3 regions of the Buttiauxella sp. S19-1 genome follow, and region 2 is predicted to be linked to each of the others. Evidence: predicted binding sites of a transcription regulator. Region 2 holds the regulator's gene; each other region holds the start of a gene.
The links. The regulator CRP, encoded in region 2, controls carbon source genes, mostly activating them, when cyclic AMP is high. The targets are predictions, from matches to a motif close to ATGTGANNNNNNTCACAT.

Region 1: uxuA (mannonate dehydratase) is a predicted target of CRP. The motif match lies at 4,926-4,943, and genes of this name have one in related genera.
Region 3: cdd (cytidine deaminase) is a predicted target of CRP. The motif match lies at 3,539-3,556, and genes of this name have one in related genera.

What each region holds. Positions count from the first base shown of each region.
Region 1 is NZ_JAHWLU010000025.1:32,968-40,363, forward strand. It holds gene setB (sugar efflux transporter SetB) at 1-767, shown strand, start outside; gene MES37_RS08515 (ABC transporter substrate-binding protein) at 781-2,388, opposite strand; gene MES37_RS08520 (YkgJ family cysteine cluster protein) at 2,527-2,781, opposite strand; gene yeiP (elongation factor P-like protein YeiP) at 2,948-3,520, shown strand; gene uxuA (mannonate dehydratase) at 3,634-4,827, opposite strand; gene MES37_RS08535 (mannitol dehydrogenase family protein) at 5,036-6,499, shown strand; gene MES37_RS08540 (CobW family GTP-binding protein) at 6,632-7,396, shown strand, end outside.
Region 2 is NZ_JAHWLU010000134.1:18-7,413, reverse strand. It holds gene tsgA (MFS transporter TsgA) at 1-687, opposite strand, end outside; gene ppiA (peptidylprolyl isomerase A) at 968-1,540, shown strand; gene MES37_RS21125 (putative adenosine monophosphate-protein transferase Fic) at 1,648-2,250, shown strand; gene pabA (aminodeoxychorismate synthase component 2) at 2,283-2,846, shown strand; gene argD (bifunctional acetylornithine/succinyldiaminopimelate transaminase) at 2,947-4,167, shown strand; gene MES37_RS21110 (YccS/YhfK family putative transporter) at 4,171-6,255, opposite strand; gene crp (cAMP-activated global transcriptional regulator CRP) at 6,347-6,979, opposite strand; partial or broken gene MES37_RS21100 (osmotically inducible protein OsmC) at 7,293-7,396, shown strand, end outside.
Region 3 is NZ_JAHWLU010000025.1:4,487-11,882, forward strand. It holds gene MES37_RS08385 (ABC-F family ATPase) at 1-1,044, opposite strand, end outside; gene ldtB (L,D-transpeptidase) at 1,277-2,197, shown strand; gene MES37_RS08395 (CidA/LrgA family protein) at 2,392-2,793, shown strand; gene MES37_RS08400 (CidB/LrgB family autolysis modulator) at 2,790-3,485, shown strand; gene cdd (cytidine deaminase) at 3,616-4,500, shown strand; gene sanA (outer membrane permeability protein SanA) at 4,632-5,345, shown strand; gene MES37_RS08415 (hypothetical protein) at 5,369-6,142, shown strand; gene mglC (galactose/methyl galactoside ABC transporter permease MglC) at 6,184-7,194, opposite strand; gene mglA (galactose/methyl galactoside ABC transporter ATP-binding protein MglA) at 7,214-7,396, opposite strand, start outside.

The sequences.
Region 1 (7,396 bases), on a different contig from region 2:
GCGAGGCCGTGATGTTCAGCTCTATTTTGCGTGCGCAGGTATCGCTAGCCTGGGTTATTGGCCCGCCAATCGCTTACGCACTGGCTCTTGGGTTTGGCTTTACCGCGATGTATCTCAGTGCCGCACTGGCGTTTGTGGTGTGCAGTGTGATGGTGCGAATGCTGTTACCGTCGATGCGCAAAGAATTGGCAGTGAAAACCACCACGCTTGAAGCCCCCCGCCGTAACCGTCGTGACGCCTTACTGCTGTTTGTTGCTTGCACCATGATGTGGGGCTGTAACAGCCTGTACATCATTAATATGCCGCTTTACATCATTCATGAATTACATCTGCCGGAGAAATTAGCGGGTGTGATGATGGGGACAGCCGCCGGGCTTGAGATCCCAACGATGCTGATTGCCGGTTACTACGCCAAACGCTTCGGTAAGCGCTTCCTGATGCGTATTGCGGGCGTTGCAGGACTGCTGTTTTACATTGGTATGCTAACGCTGCATAACGAATTTATGCTGCTGGCTTTGCAGCTGCTGAACGCGATTTTCATCGGCATTTTGGCGGGTATCGGCATGCTCTATTTTCAGGATTTAATGCCAGGCCAGGCAGGGGCTGCAACCACGCTGTATACCAATACCACGCGTGTCGGCTGGATTATTGCCGGGTCGATGGCCGGTGTGGTAGCTGAAATCTGGAACTACCACACCGTGTTTTATATCGCGCTGGGCATGATTGGCATCACAGCCTGGTGCATGGTACGCATCAAAGACATTTAGCCTGGTCGCTTATTTAGTGCTGCTTGATATACAGCTCCTTGCTATAGACGTAATCCTGCGGGTTATGCAGTGGGAAACCGCCGACATAAGGCTTTAGCACTTTGATCATTGGCTGATAATACAGCGGGATAAGCGGAGCTTGTTGATTGATTCTGCGTTCGGCTTCGGCGTACAACTCGTTGCGTTTTTTGGCATCAGTGCTGCTGGCAGCCTGCGTAATCAGTTGATTATACTGAGCATCCTGCCAGTGCCCGACATTTTCAGGGTTGTTTGCCAGTAGCGTATTCAAAAAGGTAGAAGGTTCGTTATAAGTAGCATCCCAGGACTGACGCGATAACATAAAATCCCCGCTCCGCCGGGAATCGAGATAGGTTTTCCACTCCATGTTACGCAGAGTGACGTTAGCTCGTAGATTTTTCTGCCAAATTGAGGCCAACGCTATCGCCGTTTTTTCATGCAGATCGTATTTGTTGTAAAAAATCTCAAACGACAGTGGATGCTCTGCATCATATCCAGCCTCCTTTAACAACGCTTGTGCCTCGGCGATACGCGTTCGCATGGGTTGCGACAGATCGGGTAATTCAGGAGGCATGAAATCCGCGACCTGAGCAGGCGTCAAAGTTGTAGCAGGCACGCGCAGACCTAGCACTTTTTCAGCAATCAGCTCCCGGTCTGCTGTCAGGTATAACGCACGGCGGACTCGCACATCGTTAAACGGTGCTTTCATGGTATTGAAGGTGTAAAACTCGGTATTCAGGCGTGGAAGAGTCAGTAACTCTTGTGGCGTTTGTCGTTGAATCGCAGAGATTTGCTGGGCGGGAACCCAGGTTAAATCAACATCCCCAGCCCGGTAGCGGTTATAACCTGAAACAGCATTGTCGATGACCAGATACTCAACCTGCTCCAGCACTGTTTTCTGATTATTCCAGTAATGTGGATTACGTTTCGCGATAATTTTCTCATTCACTATCCAGCGCTCCAACACGAACGCCCCGTTGGTCACAATATTCTCTGGCCGCGTCCAACGGTCACCATACTGCGCCACCTGGCGGTGCGGTACCGGGAATGTCGTGGGCCATGCCAGCATGGAAATAAACCATGGCGTAGCCTGGTCGAGCTTGATCTCCAGCGTATGTTGGTCCACAGCACGGATACCCAGTTCCTGAGGAGCGAGTTTTCCGCTGACAATCTGTTGGGCATTAACAACGTGTGCCGCGGCTAAATAGTCAGCAAAGGGGCTGGCAATCGCCGGGTCAACTGCCCGCTGCCAGCCGGTGACAAAATCTTGCGCCGTCAGCGCCGATCCGTCTGACCACGTTAGCCCGGGGCGTAAGCTGAAAATGTAAGTTTTTCCATCGTCACTTTTTTGCCAACTCTGTGCCTGCGCGGGTTGGGGATTCCCTTCGCCATCCAGCCATATCAGCCCTTCGAAAAGATCCAGTGCCACCTGCGCGGCAGTATTTTCCTCCACTTTTTGCGGATCAATGCTGTTCGGATCGCTGTGATTGTTATAGCGGAAAATTTGCTGGGGGGAGAGCACGGTTCCTGGTCGGATTTCAGCGGCCTGCAGAGGCAGCACTGCCATCAGGCTGACCAGCCATAACAGTAGATTTTTACTCATGGTATTTCCTTTTCCCAATGATTGATTCCTGCTGATAGATTCAGACAGGCAAAGGCAAGGAATTTATATCATGATCAACATGTTAAATATTTGACCCTATTCTGGTTATGGTAGAATAAACGGCCAGGTTATGGGCCGTTAAGGGGCCGTCGCCGCTTCGAGATATATCAGATAATCCATGGCTTGCAGGCGCGTGGTGCCACACATTTCACGCGTGGCTTGCAGACTGGCGCAGACCTTCGGCCTGAGCGGCGAAAGAAAAATTTTACAACGCATGTCAGCGCCAAGTTGAATGCAGGATGTATTGGCCGGCTTGCCATGCGGCATGCCAGGGATTGGGCTTGATACGGAAGGCGCGGTACAACATGCGCCGCAATCGGGACGACAGTCCATCTGCAATGCTCCGGTGGGCTGACAAGGATCTGGACTGTAGCAGTAGTCACGTGGCTTTACTATGTGCATTTATCGGCTTTCAGCAGTGAATCCGCTTGCCTGAAACTCGCCCCGCGAGTAATTTGTCGCAATATTTTCGACTCTCAATTTTTTACAGGAAACATCGATGGCAAGAGCTAACGAAGTCAAAAAAGGTATGGTACTGAATTACAACGGCAAACTGCTGATTGTTAAAGATATTGATATTCAGGCACCGAGCGCACGTGGCGCTGCAACCCTCTATAAAATGCGTTTTTCTGATGTCCGTACTGGCCAGAAAGTTGAAGAGCGCTTTAAAGGTGACGATATCGTCGACACCATTACCCTGACCCGCCGTTACGTTGATTTCTCTTACATCGATGGCAACGAATACGTGTTCATGGATAAAGAAGATTACACCCCGTATATCTTCTCTAAAGATCAGATTGAAGACGAGTTGCAGTTCATTCCAGAAGGCGGCATGCCAGACATGCAGGTTCTGACCTGGGATGGCCAACTGCTGGCACTTGAACTGCCACAGACTGTGGATCTGGAAATTGTTGAAACCGCACCAGGCATCAAAGGCGCGTCAGCAAGCTCCCGTACCAAGCCCGCAACGATGTCGACTGGCCTGGTGATTCAGGTTCCAGAATATATGGTGACCGGTGAAAAGATCCGCATCCATATCGCTGAAAAGCGTTCTATGGGTCGTGCAGATTAATTGCTGTTTAGAATGCAAAAACGCGCCAATTGGCGCGTTTTTTTATGTCTGTAAAACCCCCTCATCCCGACCTTCCCCCTGAAGGAGAAGGAGACAATCAGGGAATTTTTAGCTTACTTCAGCAAGTCCGGGAACAGGGTCTGTTTCAGAGCCAGTTCCACACCGCGTACTTCAGCCAGACCTTTCAGGCGGCCAATTGCTGAATAACCAGGGTTGGTTTTCTTGTGCAGGTCGTCAAGCATCTGGTGGCCGTGATCCGGACGCATTGGGATCGGACGCACATCACCGGCATTTTTACGACGCTGTTCTTCAGTCAGAATCGCTTTCACCACCGCAACCATGTTCACATCACCTTGCAGGTGCGCGCCTTCATGGAAGGTTTTCGGGTTATCTTCGCGGCAAGTTGCGCGCAGATGGGTGAAGTGAATGCGATCGCCGAAGGTTTCAATCATCCGCACCAGGTCGTTATCAGCGCGAACGCCATAAGAACCGGTACACATGGTGAAGCCGTTATAAATGCTGTTGACGGTTTCTTTCAGCCACTGCATATCTTCAATGGTAGAAACGATACGCGGCAGGCCGAGAATTGGACGCGGTGGATCGTCCGGGTGAACTGCCAGACGCACGCCAACTTCTTCTGCTACGGCAACAATCGCACGCAGGAAGTACGCCATGTTTTCGCGTAATTGATCTTTGCTGATGCCGTCATATTCCGCCAGACGCGCACGGAATTGGTCCAGGGTGTAACCCTCTTCCGCACCGGGTAAACCGGCAATGATATTGCGGGTCAGTTTTTCTTTTTCGGCATCAGACATATTGTTGAAGTAGTCCAGCGCCTGACGCTGCTCTTCTTCGCTGTAATCCGCTTCAGCGCCTTTGCGCTTCAGGATGTGCAGCTCAAATGCCGCAAAGGCAATCTGGTCAAAACGCAGGGCTTTTGAGCCATCTGGCAATTCATATTCCAGGTCGGTGCGCGTCCAGTCCAGAATTGGCATGAAGTTGTAGCACACGGTGTCGATGCCACATTCTGCCAGGTTACGAATGCTTTGTTGGTAGTTTGCGATATGCTTATCGTAGTCACCGGAGTGAGTTTTAATTTCTTCGTGCACCGGGATACTTTCTACTACAGACCAGGTCAGCCCTTTCGCTGCCAACACGGCTTGACGCTCTTTAATGTCAGCAACCGGCCACACTTCGCCATTTGGGATGTGATGCAGAGCAGTAACGACACCGGTCGCGCCCGCTTGACGCACATCATCCAGAGATACCGGGTCTTTTGGGCCATACCAACGCCATGTTTGTTCCATCGACAGTTCCTCAGTTAAGTTGTCATACCAATTATAAATGCTGTATTGACTACTACCATACCGGATTCTTCTTTTCGGTCAATTTTTGCGGTGATATTGGTTGATCCAGCTCACATTAAAGGGATAAAGCCAGCACACCAATTTAATTTGTTGTCATATAACTTTAGACTGCGCAATGTTACTAATTCGTTAATCAGGATTTACAATTATGAATACAATTGCTTCGGTCACGCTCCCCGCCAGCGTTCAGCAGCCACGCTATGATCGCAAAGCGTTAAAAACCCGCATCGTCCATTTTGGTTTTGGCGCATTTCATCGTGCACATCAGGCGCTGTTAACCGATCGGGTACTCAATAAATTGGCGGGCGATTGGGGCATTTGTGAAATTAGCTTGTTCAGTGGCGACAAACTGATGAGCGCGCTGCGGGCCCAGGATCATTTATATACCGTGCTGGAAAAAGGCCGTGACGGTAACCAGGCAATTATTATTGGTGCGGTGAATGAGTGCCTGAACGCAAAACTTGATGGCCTTGATGCAATCATTGAGAAGTTCTGCGAACCGCAGGTGGCGATTGTTTCCCTGACTGTGACTGAAAAGGGTTATTGCATCGACCCGGCGACCGGAAAACTCGACAATAGTAACGAACGAATTATTCACGATTTGCAAAATCCTGCCGAGCCCCATTCTGCACCAGGCATTCTGGTGGAAGCACTTAATCGCCGTCGCGAGCGCGGGTTGTGTCCCTTTACCGTACTTTCCTGCGACAACATTCCCGACAACGGCCATGTCGTTCGCAACGCGGTGATTGGCATGGCAGAAACGCGCAGCCAGGAGTTAGCCGACTGGATCCGTGAGCACGTGACCTTCCCAAGCACCATGGTCGACAGAATTGTCCCTGCGGCAACGCCGGAATCACTGCAAGAAATCACCGATGCCTTAGGCGTAGAAGATCCGTGTGCGATTTCAGGCGAACCGTTTATCCAGTGGGTGATTGAAGATAACTTTGTCGCTGGCCGCCCGGCATGGGAAGAAGTGGGTGTTGAGATGGTCGACGACGTGATGCCATGGGAACAAATGAAGCTGCGCATGCTTAACGGCAGCCACTCTTTCCTCGCGTATCTCGGCTATCTGGCGGGCTATCAGCACGTCAATGATTGTATGGCTGATAACAATTTCCGCCTGGCTGCGCATCGCTTAATGATGCAGGAACAAGCGCCGACACTGCGCGTGACTGGTGTCGATTTGCAGCAGTATGCACATAAGTTACTCGACCGTTTCGAAAACCCGGCGCTGAAACATCGCACGTGGCAAATCGCGATGGACGGTAGCCAGAAACTGCCGCAACGTATGCTGGAAAGTGTGCGCTGGCATCTCCAGCAAGGTGATGAATGGCCTTGTCTTGCACTGGGCATTGCAGGCTGGATGCGTTATGTCAGCGGCACTGATGACGCTGGCAATGAGATTGATATTCGTGATCCGCTGGCCGGAAAAATAAAAATGCTGGTTGAAAGCAGCACTACTGAAGAACGGGTACTCGCCCTGCTCAACCTGCATGAAATCTTTGGTAGCGACCTGCCTGTTGATGAACAATTTGTTGCCCGTATCCAAATTGCGTGGAGCGAATTATGCAACCTCGGCGCGCGCGAAGCAGTCGCAAAACTGGTCGATTAATTTAACGATCTATGCCCTTAAACGCGCTGAACAAGGAAGCGAGGCGCGTTCAGTCTTCCTTTTTTCATCAATATTGTTCAGGATTGTGATCATTCAATCACGTAAGGTTTACTAAACCTGTCCGGAGCACCTGTGACTAAAACCAACCTTATTACCGGCTTTCTCGGTAGCGGTAAAACCACCACCATTCTGCATTTGCTGGCCAATAAACCTGAGCATGAAAAATGGGCTGTGCTGGTGAACGAATTTGGCGAAGTCGGCATCGATGGTGCATTGTTAGCTGACAGTGGCGCATTGTTGAAAGAAATCCCCGGCGGTTGTATGTGTTGCGTGAATGGTTTGCCAATGCAAGTTGGCCTGAACACGTTGCTACGCCAGGGTAAACCCGACCGTTTGCTGATTGAACCAACCGGCCTCGGGCATCCCAAACAAATCCTTGATATGCTGACCGCTGAAGTTTACCAACCGTGGATAGAGCTCAACGCCACGCTCTGCTTGCTGGATCCTCGCCAATTGCTTGATGAACGCGCAATTAATAATGATAACTTCCGCGATCAACTGGCTGCCGCCGATATTATTATTGCCAATAAAGAAGACCGGGCCTGCGATGAAAGCCGCAATGCATTGGCCGAATGGCAACAGCGCGAAGCTGCGGGGCGTGAAATTATTGCAGCGAGTAACGGCAACATCGACATCCGTCTTCTCGATAGACCACGTATAAATCTCCGCGAGCTTCCTTCCAGCCCTGAACACAGCCACAGCCACGCCGCATCAAAGGGGCTTGCCGCGTTAAGCCTGCCGGAGCATCAACGCTGGCGACGCAGCATTAATAGTGGCCAGGGTTATGTTGGTTGCGGTTGGATTTTTGATGCCGATACACTTTTTGACACTGTCGGG
Region 2 (7,396 bases):
AACCCAGGAGATAAAGCCCAGTTGGCCTAAGATGTAGCACAGCGCGGCAATCGACAGGAACAGCACGCCAACCCCCCATTTTTCTTTCTCGGCCACTTTCTCGGTTGGTGCGGCGTGTTTGCCTAATGCCGGGAAGTCGCAACCGAAAGTCAGGATGAAGATAGCGACGTACACCAGACCGATGCAGACGTAAACCCAGTACCAGTCGATGCTGCGAGCCAGCAGAATCGCGGCAACCATTGGGAAAATCATCCCCGCCATGCTGAAGAAGGAGTCGGTAAACAACAGGCGTGAACCGCGTTCACGACCTTCATACATGTGGGTTATCAGGAATGTACCAATCGACATCGTGATACCGCTGACCAGCCCAAGCACAAACATTGCCGCCGAGAAAATGGTTAGGTTATCGCCAAAGACAAGCCCGGCAACCGCCAGAACCATCAGTATAAAACCAAAGCGCAACTGAGTTTTCAGTGGCACGATTTCCATTAACCAGGCATTCAGGAAAATAGAAATCAAAATACCCGCGTTCAGGAAGGTAAAGGTATTACTCATGCTGGAGACGGGTACGTGGAAGTATTCGGCAATATTGCCCATCACCATCCCGGTGACGATCACCAACGCGCCGGTCAGTGCGTAGGAGAAAAAGCTGATCCATGTGAGCTTAATGCGGTTGCTGTTAGTCATGACAAGCCTGTGAATAGAAATGTAAAGTGCTTTGACAGCACTCGAGAAGAATGGATTTTAGTCAAAAACGTGATTCATTCATACATTTTATGAATCATTTGGGGTTTGTTACTGCGCTTTAAGTGATATGAATCACAATTGAGCATGTATTCTCATTAGTCATTCATTTAACTTATTGATTTGTGTGAAAGTAAAAAACAGTAAATGGCTGGCGCATAGAGGAGTGCCTCTTTACAATCTAGCAACTTGCTTCATTCACTGCCTTCGTAAGGAATTTTTCATGCTCAAATCGACACTGGCGGCCGTAGCAACCGTGTTTGCTCTTACCGCGCTATCTCCTGCGGCACTTGCTGCTAAAGGGGATCCACACGTCCTGTTGACCACGTCAGCGGGTGAAATTGAGCTTGAGTTAAACAGCCAAAAAGCCCCTGTCTCTGTGAAAAACTTTGTGGATTATGTGAACAGTGGCTTCTACAACAACACCATTTTCCACCGTGTAATCCCAGGCTTTATGCTTCAGGGAGGCGGCTTCACTGAAGATATGAACCAGAAGCAGCCAAATCCACCGATCAAAAACGAAGCTGATAACGGTCTGCGCAATACTCGTGGCACTATTTCTATGGCACGTACCGCAGATAAAGACAGCGCAACCAGCCAGTTCTTCCTCAACGTTGCAGACAATGCTTTCCTCGATCACGGCCAACGCGACTTCGGTTACGCGGTATTTGGTAAAGTTGTGAAAGGGATGGAAGTTGCCGATAAGATCTCTCAGGTACAGACGCATGATGTCGGTCCATATCAAAATGTTCCGTCAAAACCTGTAGTTATTCTCTCCGCAAAAGTCCTGCCGTAAAAAATTCCCGCGCGGGTATTCTCTACTCGCGCAATCTCCTCCTTCCAGCACTTCCACCGATTGCTGCTTATACTTGTGGCAAGAAAGGGTCATGTTAGGGAGGCACCATGGCAAAGAAACTTACCGACAAACAAAAGTCCCGCCTTTGGCAGCAACAGCGAAGCCGTTCATTTCAGGCCAGTTCCCGGCTGGATATTCTTGAGCCTCATGCGCAAGATGAGACTATCGCACAGCGCGTAGAAACGATTGAACTTGGCCCGCTGCATCGCGGATTACCCTGGTTGTGTGCCATCCATCAGCAGCTGTTTCAGGATATTTTCGACTGGGCAGGCGAGATACGGGATGTTGATATTTCCAAAGGGGAGACACAGTTCTGTCATTTCGAGTACATCGAAAATGAAGGTAACGATCTGATGCAGGAAATGGAGGACGAACATTACCTGGTCGGGTTTTCGAGAACTGAGTTCGTTCAACGCCTGGCACATTTCTATTGTGAGATTAACGTACTTCACCCGTTTTTTGTTGGCAGTGGTCGTGCGCAGCGCGTTTTCTTCGAGCAGTTAGCGATTCATGCCGGTTATGTTCTGGACTGGAAGGACGTTGCTCCGCAAGCCTGGCAAGAAGCCAATCAGGCTGGAGCGTTGGGTGAGCTGGCAGCGCTGACGGAGATTTTCACTAAAGTGGTGAGTGAAGCGTGCGAAAGCGAATAGAATAGTGCGGTTCTTTTTACTCCGGAGCCGCGATGCTACTGCTTATCGACAATTACGACTCATTCACCTGGAACCTTTATCAGTACTTTTGCGAATTAGGCGCGGAAGTAGTGGTGAAACGTAACGATGAGCTGACCCTTTCTGAAATCAGCGCGTTGGTACCTGAAAAACTGGTTATCTCTCCCGGACCTTGCACGCCAACTGAAGCGGGCATATCCCTTGCGGCGATTACTCACTTCGCCGGAAAGCTACCGATCCTCGGCGTTTGCCTTGGACACCAGGCGATTGCACAAGCATTTGGTGCAACCATTGTCCGTGCCGAAAAAGTGATGCACGGTAAAACCTCGGCTATCACCCATAACAATACTGGTGTTTTCAGCGGCCTGAACAACCCTCTGACCGTGACGCGTTATCACTCTTTGGTTATCGACCCGCCATCGTTACCTGAGTGTTTTGAAGTGACAGCGTGGACGGATAAACAAGAAATTATGGGTATTCGTCATCGCGAACTGGCGCTGGAGGGTGTGCAGTTTCACCCGGAAAGTATTCTCAGCGAGCAGGGGCATCAACTGTTAGCCAATTTCCTGAAGTATTGATTTTTTATTGCCAATAAATGATTTTTTATGCATATTTCATGATTATATTTTCACGTGTCTCTCATGAAGTTTTTATGCGTAAAAAGGGGATAGGCAATAAATGGCAACTGAACAATCCGCAATTACCCGCGCAACTTTCGATGAAGTGATTCTGCCGATTTATGCACCGGCTGAATTTATCCCGGTAAAAGGTCAGGGAAGCCGCGTTTGGGATCAACAAGGGAAAGAGTATGTTGATTTCGCGGGCGGCATCGCAGTCACGGCGCTGGGCCACTGCCATCCCACGCTTGTGGAAGCGTTAAAAAGCCAGGGCGAAAAGCTATGGCATACCAGTAATGTTTTCACCAACGAACCTGCGTTGCGCCTCGGGCGTAAGCTGATTGATGCCACTTTTGCTGAGCGTGTGCTGTTTATGAACTCCGGCACCGAAGCGAATGAAACCGCCTTTAAACTGGCGCGTTATTACGCTTCTACACGCCATAGCCCTTACAAAACCAAAATTATCGCCTTCCATAACGCCTTCCACGGTCGCTCGCTGTTTACCGTTTCTGTTGGTGGCCAGCCAAAATATTCCGACGGATTTGGCCCGAAACCCGCCGATATTATCCATGTCCCGTTTAACGATTTACATGCAGTAAAAGCGGTGATGGACGATCACACCTGCGCGGTGGTGGTGGAGCCAATTCAGGGCGAGGGCGGCGTAATGGCGGCGACACCAGAATTCCTGCAAGGCTTGCGTGCCTTGTGCGATGAGCACAAAGCGTTGTTGGTATTCGATGAAGTTCAGTGCGGCATGGGGCGTATCGGCGAGTTGTTCGCGTATATGCATTACGGCGTGACACCAGATATTTTGACCAGCGCTAAAGCGCTCGGCGGCGGTTTCCCGGTAAGCGTTATGCTGACGACACAGGAAATAGCGTCTGCATTCCATGTCGGCACCCACGGTTCCACTTACGGCGGAAACCCGCTGGCGTGTGCGGTGGCAGGGGCAGCATTTGATGTTATCAACACGCCGGAAGTGTTGAATGGCGTTACGGAAAAACGCCAGCTGTTCGTCAAGCATTTGCAGCACATTGACGAGCAGTTTGATGTGTTCAGCGATATTCGCGGCATGGGTTTGCTGATTGGCGCTGAGCTGAAACCGCAATACCAAGGCCGTGCACGTGAATTCCTGCATGCCGCTGCTCAGGAAGGGGTGATGGTGTTGAATGCCGGTCCTGATGTTATGCGCTTCGCGCCAGCCTTGATTGTTGAAAATGCCGATATTGATGAAGGTATGGCGCGCTTTGCAAAAGCAGTGGCGAAGATCGTTAACGGATAGTCGTTAATCCGACCGCCGCAAGCGGTTCAGCCAGATACCATGATGTGGCCGCTGACGCCATGCAACCGAAGAAATAGTGTGCATGGTGCTGAGGTGGCCCAAAATCCGCTGTAAATGTTGTTCCATCGTGCTCAATGGCCCACTCGGAAGCCCTTCCAGTGGGTCAAGAATATTCGCATCCTGGGTTTCGCCAGGCCCATCATATTGCAGCCGCTGCTGGCATCGTTGCAGCGCAATTTCACACGACTGCAAATAGCGCTGGGCTAAATCCGGTGTCAGCATGTTGTGCTCGCGCGCAAGCGTAGTCATGGCGTTGATGTGCTCGACAATAAACTGGCTGTGTGTCACCCACAATTTCATATCTGCCAGGTAATGCGAGTTAAAACCGGGTTCCTGCATCGCCTGATTCAGTGAGTTAAACAGCGCATTATGGGCTTGATTTACCTTCATTCGTTGCCAGGCTAGCGGCGTGGGTTCGGGATCGTTGCTCAGAATCAGGCGAATCGCGTCCTGGTCTTTTTCAAGCGCGTCGTGGGCGTTCTGGCGCAACAAACCGCTTTGCCACTGCGGCCACAGCCAAACCATGCCGCCGAAGGCAATCAAACAGCCGAGCAGAGTATCAATTAAGCGCGGGACGATAAATTGCTCGGCGCTGAGTGTGAGCAGTTGCAGGGTATATACCGCCGTCACGGTAAAACCAATCGTCGCCCAGCCATAGCTCTGGCGAATAAACAAATAGCTGACCAGCGTAATGACCAGCATCGCGGCCAGGGCAATGCTTTGTGGGAAGTGAAAGTGCAGGGCGATACCCGCAATCGCCAGGCCAGCAATGGTCCCTGCCGAACGGTGCAGAATGCGTACCCGCGTGGCGCCGTAGCCGTTTTGCGTAACGAACATCACCGTCATTAAAATCCAGTAGGGTTTCGGCAGATGTAAAAATGCCCCGAAAAGACTGGCGATGGTTAGCATTACGCCTAGTCGGGCGGCGTTGCGCAGGGCGGCAGATTTCAACGACAAATAGCTTTTCAGTGCTGCCCACAGCGGTAAACGGCGCTGCCGGTCTTCCATTAAATCACGGGCGTACAGAGGGCGTTGGATGCGCAGCACGCGGGCGATACGGCTGAAGTGATAATGACAAAACTGCCCAACCGGGTTGTCCGGATTCTGGCGAGCAATTTTCTCGAGGGCTTCAATTTGTTTCTCCATCGTAAAACGCTGTGGGTAACGATGGTAGAGAATGTCATCGGCCAACACGCGCAAGCGTGCCGCAATGGTCTGCGCATTCCAGCGAATAACCGCTTCTGCATGGCTTTTCGCGACAAGTTTTTGCACCTCGGCAGGCTGGTGCAAACTGACGGAGATGTGCTCTTGCAAATCTAACGCTATCTGAAAAGAGCGTAACAAATGTTTGTAACCGTTCTGCTGATTTGCCGACAGCATATGCAGCTGTTGGTAGCAGATGGTGATCAGGTCTACGGCTTTTTGCTGGCGAGCCAGCAGTGGAGGCAGCGCTGTTTCGGGATCAGCATGTTGTGTCAGCATGCCGTATTTGGCTTCACAGTACTCCGCCAATTGGCGATAGAGCAGGCTTAACGTTTCGCGCAGCGGCTGCTCACGCCACATCCAGAACCAAAACCAGTTAAAGACTCCGTACCAAATCGTGCCGGAGACATATAACACCATCGGCTTCCAGATAGGCATATTGCCGGCCATACTTAGCGTAAAGATGGCCGCAATCAGCGATGCCGGAAGCAAACGTGCGTGCAGGGCGCTGATTTCAGCGGTGACGCCTAACAAGAGCGCCATCACCATAAGAATGATGGGCAATGGGACCGCGGTGTAGAGCAGCAAAAGCTGCATGATTAAACTGCTGGTCGCAAAAAGAGTGCCGCCAACAATCAGGCGTTTAAAAAAACGCTTATGGGGTGTATCCAGACCAGCAATGTTGCAACAAGCGGGCACTAACGAGAAAAGCAGACCTAACTGCAAATTCCCCAGTAGTAAACCGATCCCCACAGGAAGGCACAGCACCAGCGTTTGCCGCAGTGCATAGTTAACTTCAGGGTGATAGATTAATCTTCTCCACATATGCTTGTCATACTTTGTGTTGCAGGTGTTTGGATTTTAAAGACAAAAAAAGGCGTGTCCATAAAGCAACACGCCTTTTTTGATACGGAAATTAACGAGTGCCGTAAACGACGATCGTTTTGCCGTGAGCGGAGATCAGGTTCTGATCTTCCAGCATTTTCAAGATACGACCGACAGTTTCACGAGAACAACCGACGATCTGACCAATTTCCTGACGGGTAATTTTAATCTGCATACCGTCTGGGTGAGTCATTGCATCAGGCTGTTTTGCCAGGTTCAACAGTGTCTGCGCGATACGACCAGTCACATCGAGGAATGCCAGGTTACCGACTTTCTCAGAAGTGACTTGCAGACGACGAGCCATCTGGGAAGAAAGACGCATCAGAATGTCTGGGTTTACCTGGATCAGCTGGCGGAATTTTTTATAGGAAATTTCAGCCACTTCACAGGCAGATTTAGCACGGACCCAGGCACTACGTTCCTGGCCTTCTTCGAACAGCCCTAACTCACCAATAAAGTCGCCCTGATTCAGATAGGAGAGGATCATTTCCTTGCCCTCTTCATCTTTGATCAGAACAGCTACAGAGCCCTTGACGATGTAATACAGCGTCTCTGCTTTTTCACCCTGGTGGATCAGTGTGCTCTTCGATGGATACTTATGAATGTGGCAATGGGACAAGAACCATTCGAGAGTCGGGTCTGTTTGCGGTTTGCCAAGCACCATGCGCGGTTATCCTCTGTTTATAACTGGCTACCAACGACAGGACGCTAAACATCCTGTCTGGCGTTGCAAGTATTAGAATATTCCCCACTTTGGGGAGATGGCATGCAAGTCATTCTTGCTGCCTGTAATTAGTGACGTCCTTTGCATCTATGCATTACGTCAATGTATCAATGTAGCATCCGGATTGTTTTAGCATAGCTTTTGGCAGGTGTCTCCTATTGTCTCGTTTCAGCATGACGTAGGTCGCCTTCCGTTGCCAGTTTTGCTGCATCCGCGTACTCTGGAAGGTAATTTTTTCAATGGGAGAAGCAACATGCAGGCACGTGTGAAATGGGTTGAAGGGTTAACTTTCCTTGGTGAATCCGCTTCAGGACACCAGATCTTGATGGACGGTAATTCTGGCGATAAAGCACCGAG
Region 3 (7,396 bases), on a different contig from region 2:
CAGTTTTTCACCCACTTCCAGCAGCATGTTAACGCCTTTGAACAGTGGGCCGTTATCAAAGCCTTTAGACATAGCTTCAACTTCAAGCGCATTACGGAACAGTTTCTTGTCCTGCTCGAAGCGAATGAACGGGTTCTGACGGCTGGATGCTTTAACTTCGTCGAGTTTGATTTTATCAATCTGACGCGCACGAGAAGTCGCCTGGCGAGATTTAGAGGCGTTGGCACTAAAACGGCTAACGAAGGATTGCAGGTCTGCAATCTGCGCTTTTTTCTTCGCGTTGTCAGACAGCAGGCGTTCACGCACTTGTGTTGCTGCCGTCATGTATTCGTCGTAGTTGCCTGGATAAACACGCAGTTCGCCGTAGTCCAGATCCGCCATGTGAGTACACACCATGTTCAGGAAGTGACGGTCGTGCGAAATGATAATCATGGTGCTGTTACGTTCGTTCAGCACGGTTTCCAGCCAACGAATGGTGTCGATGTCCAGGTTGTTCGTCGGTTCATCAAGCAGCAGAATCTCTGGGTTTGAGAACAGTGCCTGCGCCAGCAACACACGCAGTTTCCAGCCTGGAGCAACTTCGCTCATCGGGCCGTAATGTTGTTCTACAGGAATGCCGACACCTAACAGCAGTTCGCCCGCGCGTGCTTCAGCGGTGTAACCGTCCATTTCGCCGTACAACACTTCCAGGTCAGCCACTTTGTAGCCGTCTTCTTCGCTCATCTCTGGTAACGCGTAAATGCGGTCGCGCTCTTCTTTTACTTCCCAGAGTTCAGCGTGGCCCATGATTACCGTGTCGAGCACGGTGAATTTTTCAAAGGCGAATTGATCCTGACGCAACTTACCGAGGCGTTCGTTCGGATCAAGTGAAACGTTACCCAGCGTTGGCTCTAAATCGCCACCGAGGATCTTCATAAAGGTAGACTTGCCGCTACCGTTAGCGCCGATCAAGCCGTAACGGTTGCCGCCGCCAAATTTGACAGAAATATTTTCAAACAGCGGCTTACTGCCGAACTGCATTGTGACGTTGCTGGAAACTAGCACAGAGATGTCCTGGTAAAAGAAGTTTTAAGATGTGAGATCCGGCACATTATGCCATAACTCAATGTGCAGATCGCCCTGCTTGTTCACTGGCGATAAAATAATCAATATGGAAAAAAATGTGATTTAATCCACATCTGATTTCCCTGGTCGCGAGAATGCACATATAATGCGCGGCTAAACCGCTCCGTTTCTTCACTAACTAGCCTGCATGGCCGTAAATAATTCGCATACCATGAATATGAAACTACGCACTATTTTACTGGCATTTGTGGCTGTCGTGTCTTTTAGCAAAACAGCTTCTGCCGTGACCTATCCTCTGCCTACTGATGGCAGCCGTTTGATTGGTCAAAACCAGGTTGTCACCATTCCTGAAGGTAGCACCGCACCGCTGGAAGAATTCGCAGCACGTTACCAGATGGGTCTTTCCAACATGTTGGAAGCAAACCCGGGTGTTGACCCGTATTTGCCAAAGCCTGGTACCATCCTGAATATTCCTCAGCAGCTGATTCTGCCGGACACCGTCCATGAAGGTATTGTTATTAACAGTGCTGAAATGCGCCTCTACTATTACCCTGCTGGCTCCAACACGGTTATCGTGCTGCCAATCGGTATCGGCCAGTTGGGTAAAGACACCCCACTGAACTGGACAACAAAAGTAGAACGTAAGAAAGCGGGCCCAACCTGGACGCCAACGAAGAAAATGCACGCAGAATATATTGCTGCCGGTACGCCACTGCCAGCGGTTGTTCCAGCTGGCCCGGATAACCCGATGGGTCTGTATGCACTGTACATTGGTCGTCTGTATGCAATTCACGGTACCAACGCAAACTTTGGTATCGGCCTGCGCGTGAGCCACGGTTGTGTGCGTCTGCGTAATGAAGACATCAAATTCCTGTTCGAGAAAGTGCCGGTCGGTACCCGCGTTCAGTTCATCAACGAACCGGTTAAAGCCACCGTTGAGCCAGATGGTACGCGCTACATTGAAGTGCATAACCCACTGTCGACCACTGAAGCGCAGTTCAACTCCACTGAGATTGTCCCTATCACGCTGAAAAACAACGTGACCGCGATTACCGCTCAGCCTGACGTTGACAGCACCGTATTGGATCAAGCTATTCAGGGCCGTTCCGGTATGCCGGTACGCTTGAACTAAGCGAAGATTACAGCTTTGAAGAGCGGCCTACGGGCCGCTTTTTTTGTCCTCAAAATACGTGTTGTGATAATGCCCAAAACTTTCTGGAACGTTCCAGACAGGAATGTTTGGTATGCTAATAATTCATGATGTGACCGGTAGCACATTTTTGAGTTTAATTGTATGATGAATGCGTTTTCTAAAAGGTAATCACTATGCGTAACTCACTCACCGCACTATGGCAGTACCTGCGGGCATTTATATTAATTTACATATGCTTATATGCAGGTATTGCCATTTCGTCACTGCTTCCTATCACCATCCCCGGCAGCATTATTGGCATGCTGATTCTGTTTGTATTGCTGTCGCTGCAAATCGTCCCTGCCAAATGGGTTAAACCCGGTTGCCAAATATTGATTCGTAACATGGCGCTGCTGTTTGTGCCGATTGGCGTAGGTGTGATGCAGTATGTCGATGTAATAAAACAACAATTTGGCCCTGTCGTGGTCTCATGTTTTATCAGTACCCTGGTGGTGTTAGTGGTGGTGAGCTGGAGTTCCCAGTTAATGCATGGCGAGCGTAAAGTGGTGAGCGAGCGCGAGGGTGAGACAAAATGATTCATCATCTTTGGTGGTCTTTACCTTTAACACTGGCGACTTTTTTCCTGGCTCGCCAGGTTGCTGTCCGTTATAAATCGCCGGTTCTGAACCCGTTGCTGATTTCCATGATTGTGATAATCCCAATCCTGGTCTTGACCCGTACCCCTTACGAACATTATTTCGAAGGCAGTAAAGTATTAAATGACTTGCTGCAACCGGCCGTTGTTGCCCTCGCCTTCCCGCTTTACGAACAGCTTCACCAGATTCGCGCGCGCTGGAAATCCATTATCACTATCTGTTTTATTGGCAGCATGGTGGCGATGATTACCGGTACTTCGGTGGCATTACTGATGGGCGCAACTCCGCAAATTGCCGCTTCGATTTTGCCGAAATCAGTGACCACCCCTATCGCAATGGCAGTCGGTGGCAGTATCGGTGGGATCCCGGCGATTAGCGCAGTCTGTGTGATTTTTGTCGGTATTTTGGGTGCCGTATTTGGTCATACCCTTTTGAATTTAATGAACATTACCACTAAGGCGTCTCGTGGTCTTGCGATGGGGACGGCATCTCATGCCCTCGGCACCGCTCGCTGCGCGGAACTTGATTACCAGGAAGGGGCTTTTAGCTCATTGGCGCTGGTGATCTGCGGCATCATTACCTCACTGATTGCCCCGTTCCTGTTCCCGGTTATTTTGGCCGTGGTAGGTTAAAACTTGCGAGAGATCGCGCATTTTCATTCTTTATTTCATACGTTGCATTTGTAATTAGATGAAGATCACATATAAAGCCTATACAGACCCGTAAACTACGGGTCAATCACTTGTTATGAGGCTAATTTCCATGCGCTCACGTTTTCAGGCTGCTCTCGCACAACTCCCGGCTGCACTGCAAACCGCACTGCAACCCTTGATTACTGACTCTCATTTCCCAGCAATGTTTATTGCTTCCGAAGTAGAATCACTGAAAGCTCAGACCGGCCTTGATGACGATGCATTGGCCTTCGCCTTATTGCCACTCGCAGCCTCTTGTGCACGTGCTGATTTATCACAGTTTTATGTCGGCGCTGTGGCGCGCGGTGTAAGCGGTAACCTTTATTTTGGCGGCAATATGGAGTTTCTCGGCTCCACCATGCAGCAGACCGTTCATGCCGAGCAGAGCGCAATTACTCACGCGTGGATGCGCGGTGAAAAAGCACTCTCCGCCATTACGGTTAACTACACACCTTGTGGCCATTGCCGCCAGTTTATGAACGAGCTGAATAGCGGTGTAGCACTACGCATTAATTTGCCAGGCCGTAAACCCGCCACGCTTGGCGATTATCTGCCTGATGCCTTTGGCCCACGCGATTTAGAAATCAAAACCTTGCTGCTTGATGAAATGGACCATGGCTTTGAGTTGCAGGGCGATGAATTAAGCCGTGCCGCCATTGCCGCGGCAAACCGTAGCCATGCGCCGTACAGCAACGCGCCTTCAGGTGTGGCGCTGGAAATGCGTGACGGGACGATTTTCAAAGGGAGCTATGCAGAAAACGCGGCATTCAATCCTTCCCTGCCACCACTGCAGGCCGCACTGAATCTGCTGAGTCTTTCGGGTTATGACTATAACGATATTCAGCGGGCAATACTTGCTGAAAAAGCCGAAGCACCACTAACTCAATGGGATGCGACCGCTGCCACACTAAAAGCGCTGGGCTGTATGAATATTGACCGCGCACTTTTGAATTGATATTCACAGTACGGGCGTGCTTGCGTCCGTACTGTTTAAATTTAACGCAACCAACGCAGTGAATCTTGCTCTTACCCACCAGGTAAAGTAGCCTTGAATAAAATTCCCTCCTTTTTTAGAGCCGCAAGTCCATGTTGAAGCGCGTGTTTTATAGCCTGTTGGTGATAATCGGATTGGCTGTGGTCGCTGCGCTATGTCTTGACCGCTGGATAAGCTGGAAAACTGCGCCTTACGTCTATGATGAATTGCAGGACTTGCCCTACCGCCAGGTCGGCGTGGTGCTTGGAACCGCCAAATATTACCGCACAGGCGTGATTAATCAGTATTACCAATTCCGTATTCAGGGCGCGTTAAATGCTTATAACAGCGGTAAAGTAAATTACCTGCTGTTAAGCGGCGATAATGCCCAGCAAAGCTACAACGAACCCATGACCATGCGTAAAGATCTGATTGCCGGTGGTGTTGACCCGGCCGACATCGTGCTGGATTACGCTGGTTTTCGTACCCTGGATTCTATCGTTCGTACCCGCAAAGTCTTTGATACCAACGATTTCATCATTATCACTCAGCGTTTCCATTGCGAACGTGCGCTATTTATTGCCTTGCATATGGGTATTCAGGCGCAGTGTTACGCCGTTCCCTCGCCCAAAAATATGATGACTGTACGTATCCGTGAATTTGGTGCCCGATTAGGCGCGCTCGCGGATCTGTATATCTTTAAACGTGAACCGCGTTTTCTTGGCCCATTAGTGCCAATTCCTGCAATGCATGAAGTACCTGAAGATGCACAAGCTTATCCGGCTGTGACGCCAGAACAGTTGCTGGAGTTACAGAAAAAACCCTAAAGTAAGCCCTCAAGGAAGGAAGAATGGCTGTTAATAAAATATTACTGGCATTGGTTCCCGCACTCAGTCTGCTGGCTGCACCTGCACTGGCGCAGGCAGAAGAAGAATGCATGGCGCAGTTAAAAACACAGGCCGCGTTGCTGCATCCTACAAGTCAGCTAAATGAAAGTAACAGTGCCTGCAAAGTGTGGCCGTGGGCTCCAGACAAAACCATTATGGTGATGATGTTATCCGCACCCGACGCTGACCCCAATATGCCCATCTACGACGTCGATGTGTTAGTGACGGACACACATAGCGGTAAGGTAATTGCGCGCAATACCCACCCGCAAGCCATTCAGGATGATGCGATAGCAACTAGCTCTGTCACCATCGATACAGCACGTTACCAGCTCACCCCAGATTTACGCGCCTTTGCCATCCGCTTTGTCCATACTGGTTCTTCCAATGTTAACCAGTTCGGTGTTGAAAGCCTGAATATGTATGTGCTTAAAGACAAAACGCTGCCTTTGCTGGTTAATCACTTCAGTATGGTGATTGACAGCGGAGAGTGGGATGGGGCTTGCACGGGATATTTTACGAAAAACAAGCGAACTATTTCGGTGTTAAACACTACCAGCAACGGCTATGCCGATCTGCGAGTACACGATAAAAAAGTCTCAAATGAAACAAACCGGGATAAAGCCGGTAAATGTGCAGAAACAAAGGTTGGCGAAGAGGAAACAGATATTATTCTGCGTTTTGATGGGAAAGTTTATCCGGTGGATAAAAAAGAGCAGTTTGACAGTGCATTTTGATTAAATGATCAGGGTGAGCCTTCGCCCACCCTGACAATAAATTACTTCTTACGTGCGTATTTCAATGAATCCAGTGCGACCGCGAAGATAATGATCGCACCCTTGATGATGTACTGCCAGTAAGGGTTCACGCCGATATACGTCAAACCGTAGTTGATGACGGTGAAGATGATAACACCGGTCACCACGCCCACGACCGTCCCCACGCCGCCGCTGAATGACACACCGCCGACGACGCACGCCGCAATCGCATCCAGTTCGTACATGAAGCCAAGGTTGTTGGTCGCAGAACCGATACGCCCAGCTTCTAACATCCCGCCGAAGGCGTAGAACACACCAGACAGCGCGTAAATCATGATCAGGTTCAGTGCAACGTTAACACCAGAAACTTTAGCGGCTTCAGGGTTACCACCGATGGCGAAGATGTTCTTACCAAAGCGCGTTTTGTTCCACAGAATCCAGACAAAGCCAATCGCAATCAACGCATAGAACGTGATGTACGAGAGCTTAAAGTTACCCATCTTGATAAAGCCCTGGGTAAAGGTCGAGAACCCGCTATCGAACCCCGCAATTGGCGATGCGCCAACAAAGTCGTAGTACAGGGAGTTGATACCGTAAACGATGATCATGGTACCCAAAGTGGTGATAAACGGCGTCACGTTCAGGTAAGCAATGATAATACCGTTAACCAGACCAATGATTGCGCCGATAGCACAAACGATCAGGATAACCAACGGGATTGGCATGGTGCTCATTTCAGGGAAAACTTTGTTTACGTTTTCCATTGATTGCAGGAATGTCGCCGCGACAACCGCCGCTAAACCTACCTGGCGACCTGCTGACAGGTCAGTACCCTGAGTCACAATCAGCCCCGCCACACCCAATGCAATGATGATACGCACGGAAGACTGGGTCAGAATGTTACTTAAGTTCATCAAGCTTAAAAACGTTGGGTCCTGGAAAATAATAATCGCCAGCAGCACCAGCAATACGACATAAATGCCGCCTTCTTTCAGATAAGTTAGAAAACTTTTCTTATTTAACGCACTCATTTTAATAGCCCCTAAATTATCAAAGGTGCACAGACGCAAGACGTAATATTTCGTTCTGCGTGGTTGTTTTAGTGTCTACAATTCCGGCAACGAGACCATTGCTCATCACCAGGATACGATCTGTAATCCCTAACAACTCTGGCATTTCGGACGAAATAATGATGATTCCTTTCCCTTTTTTGGCGAGTTCAGCAATAAGCTG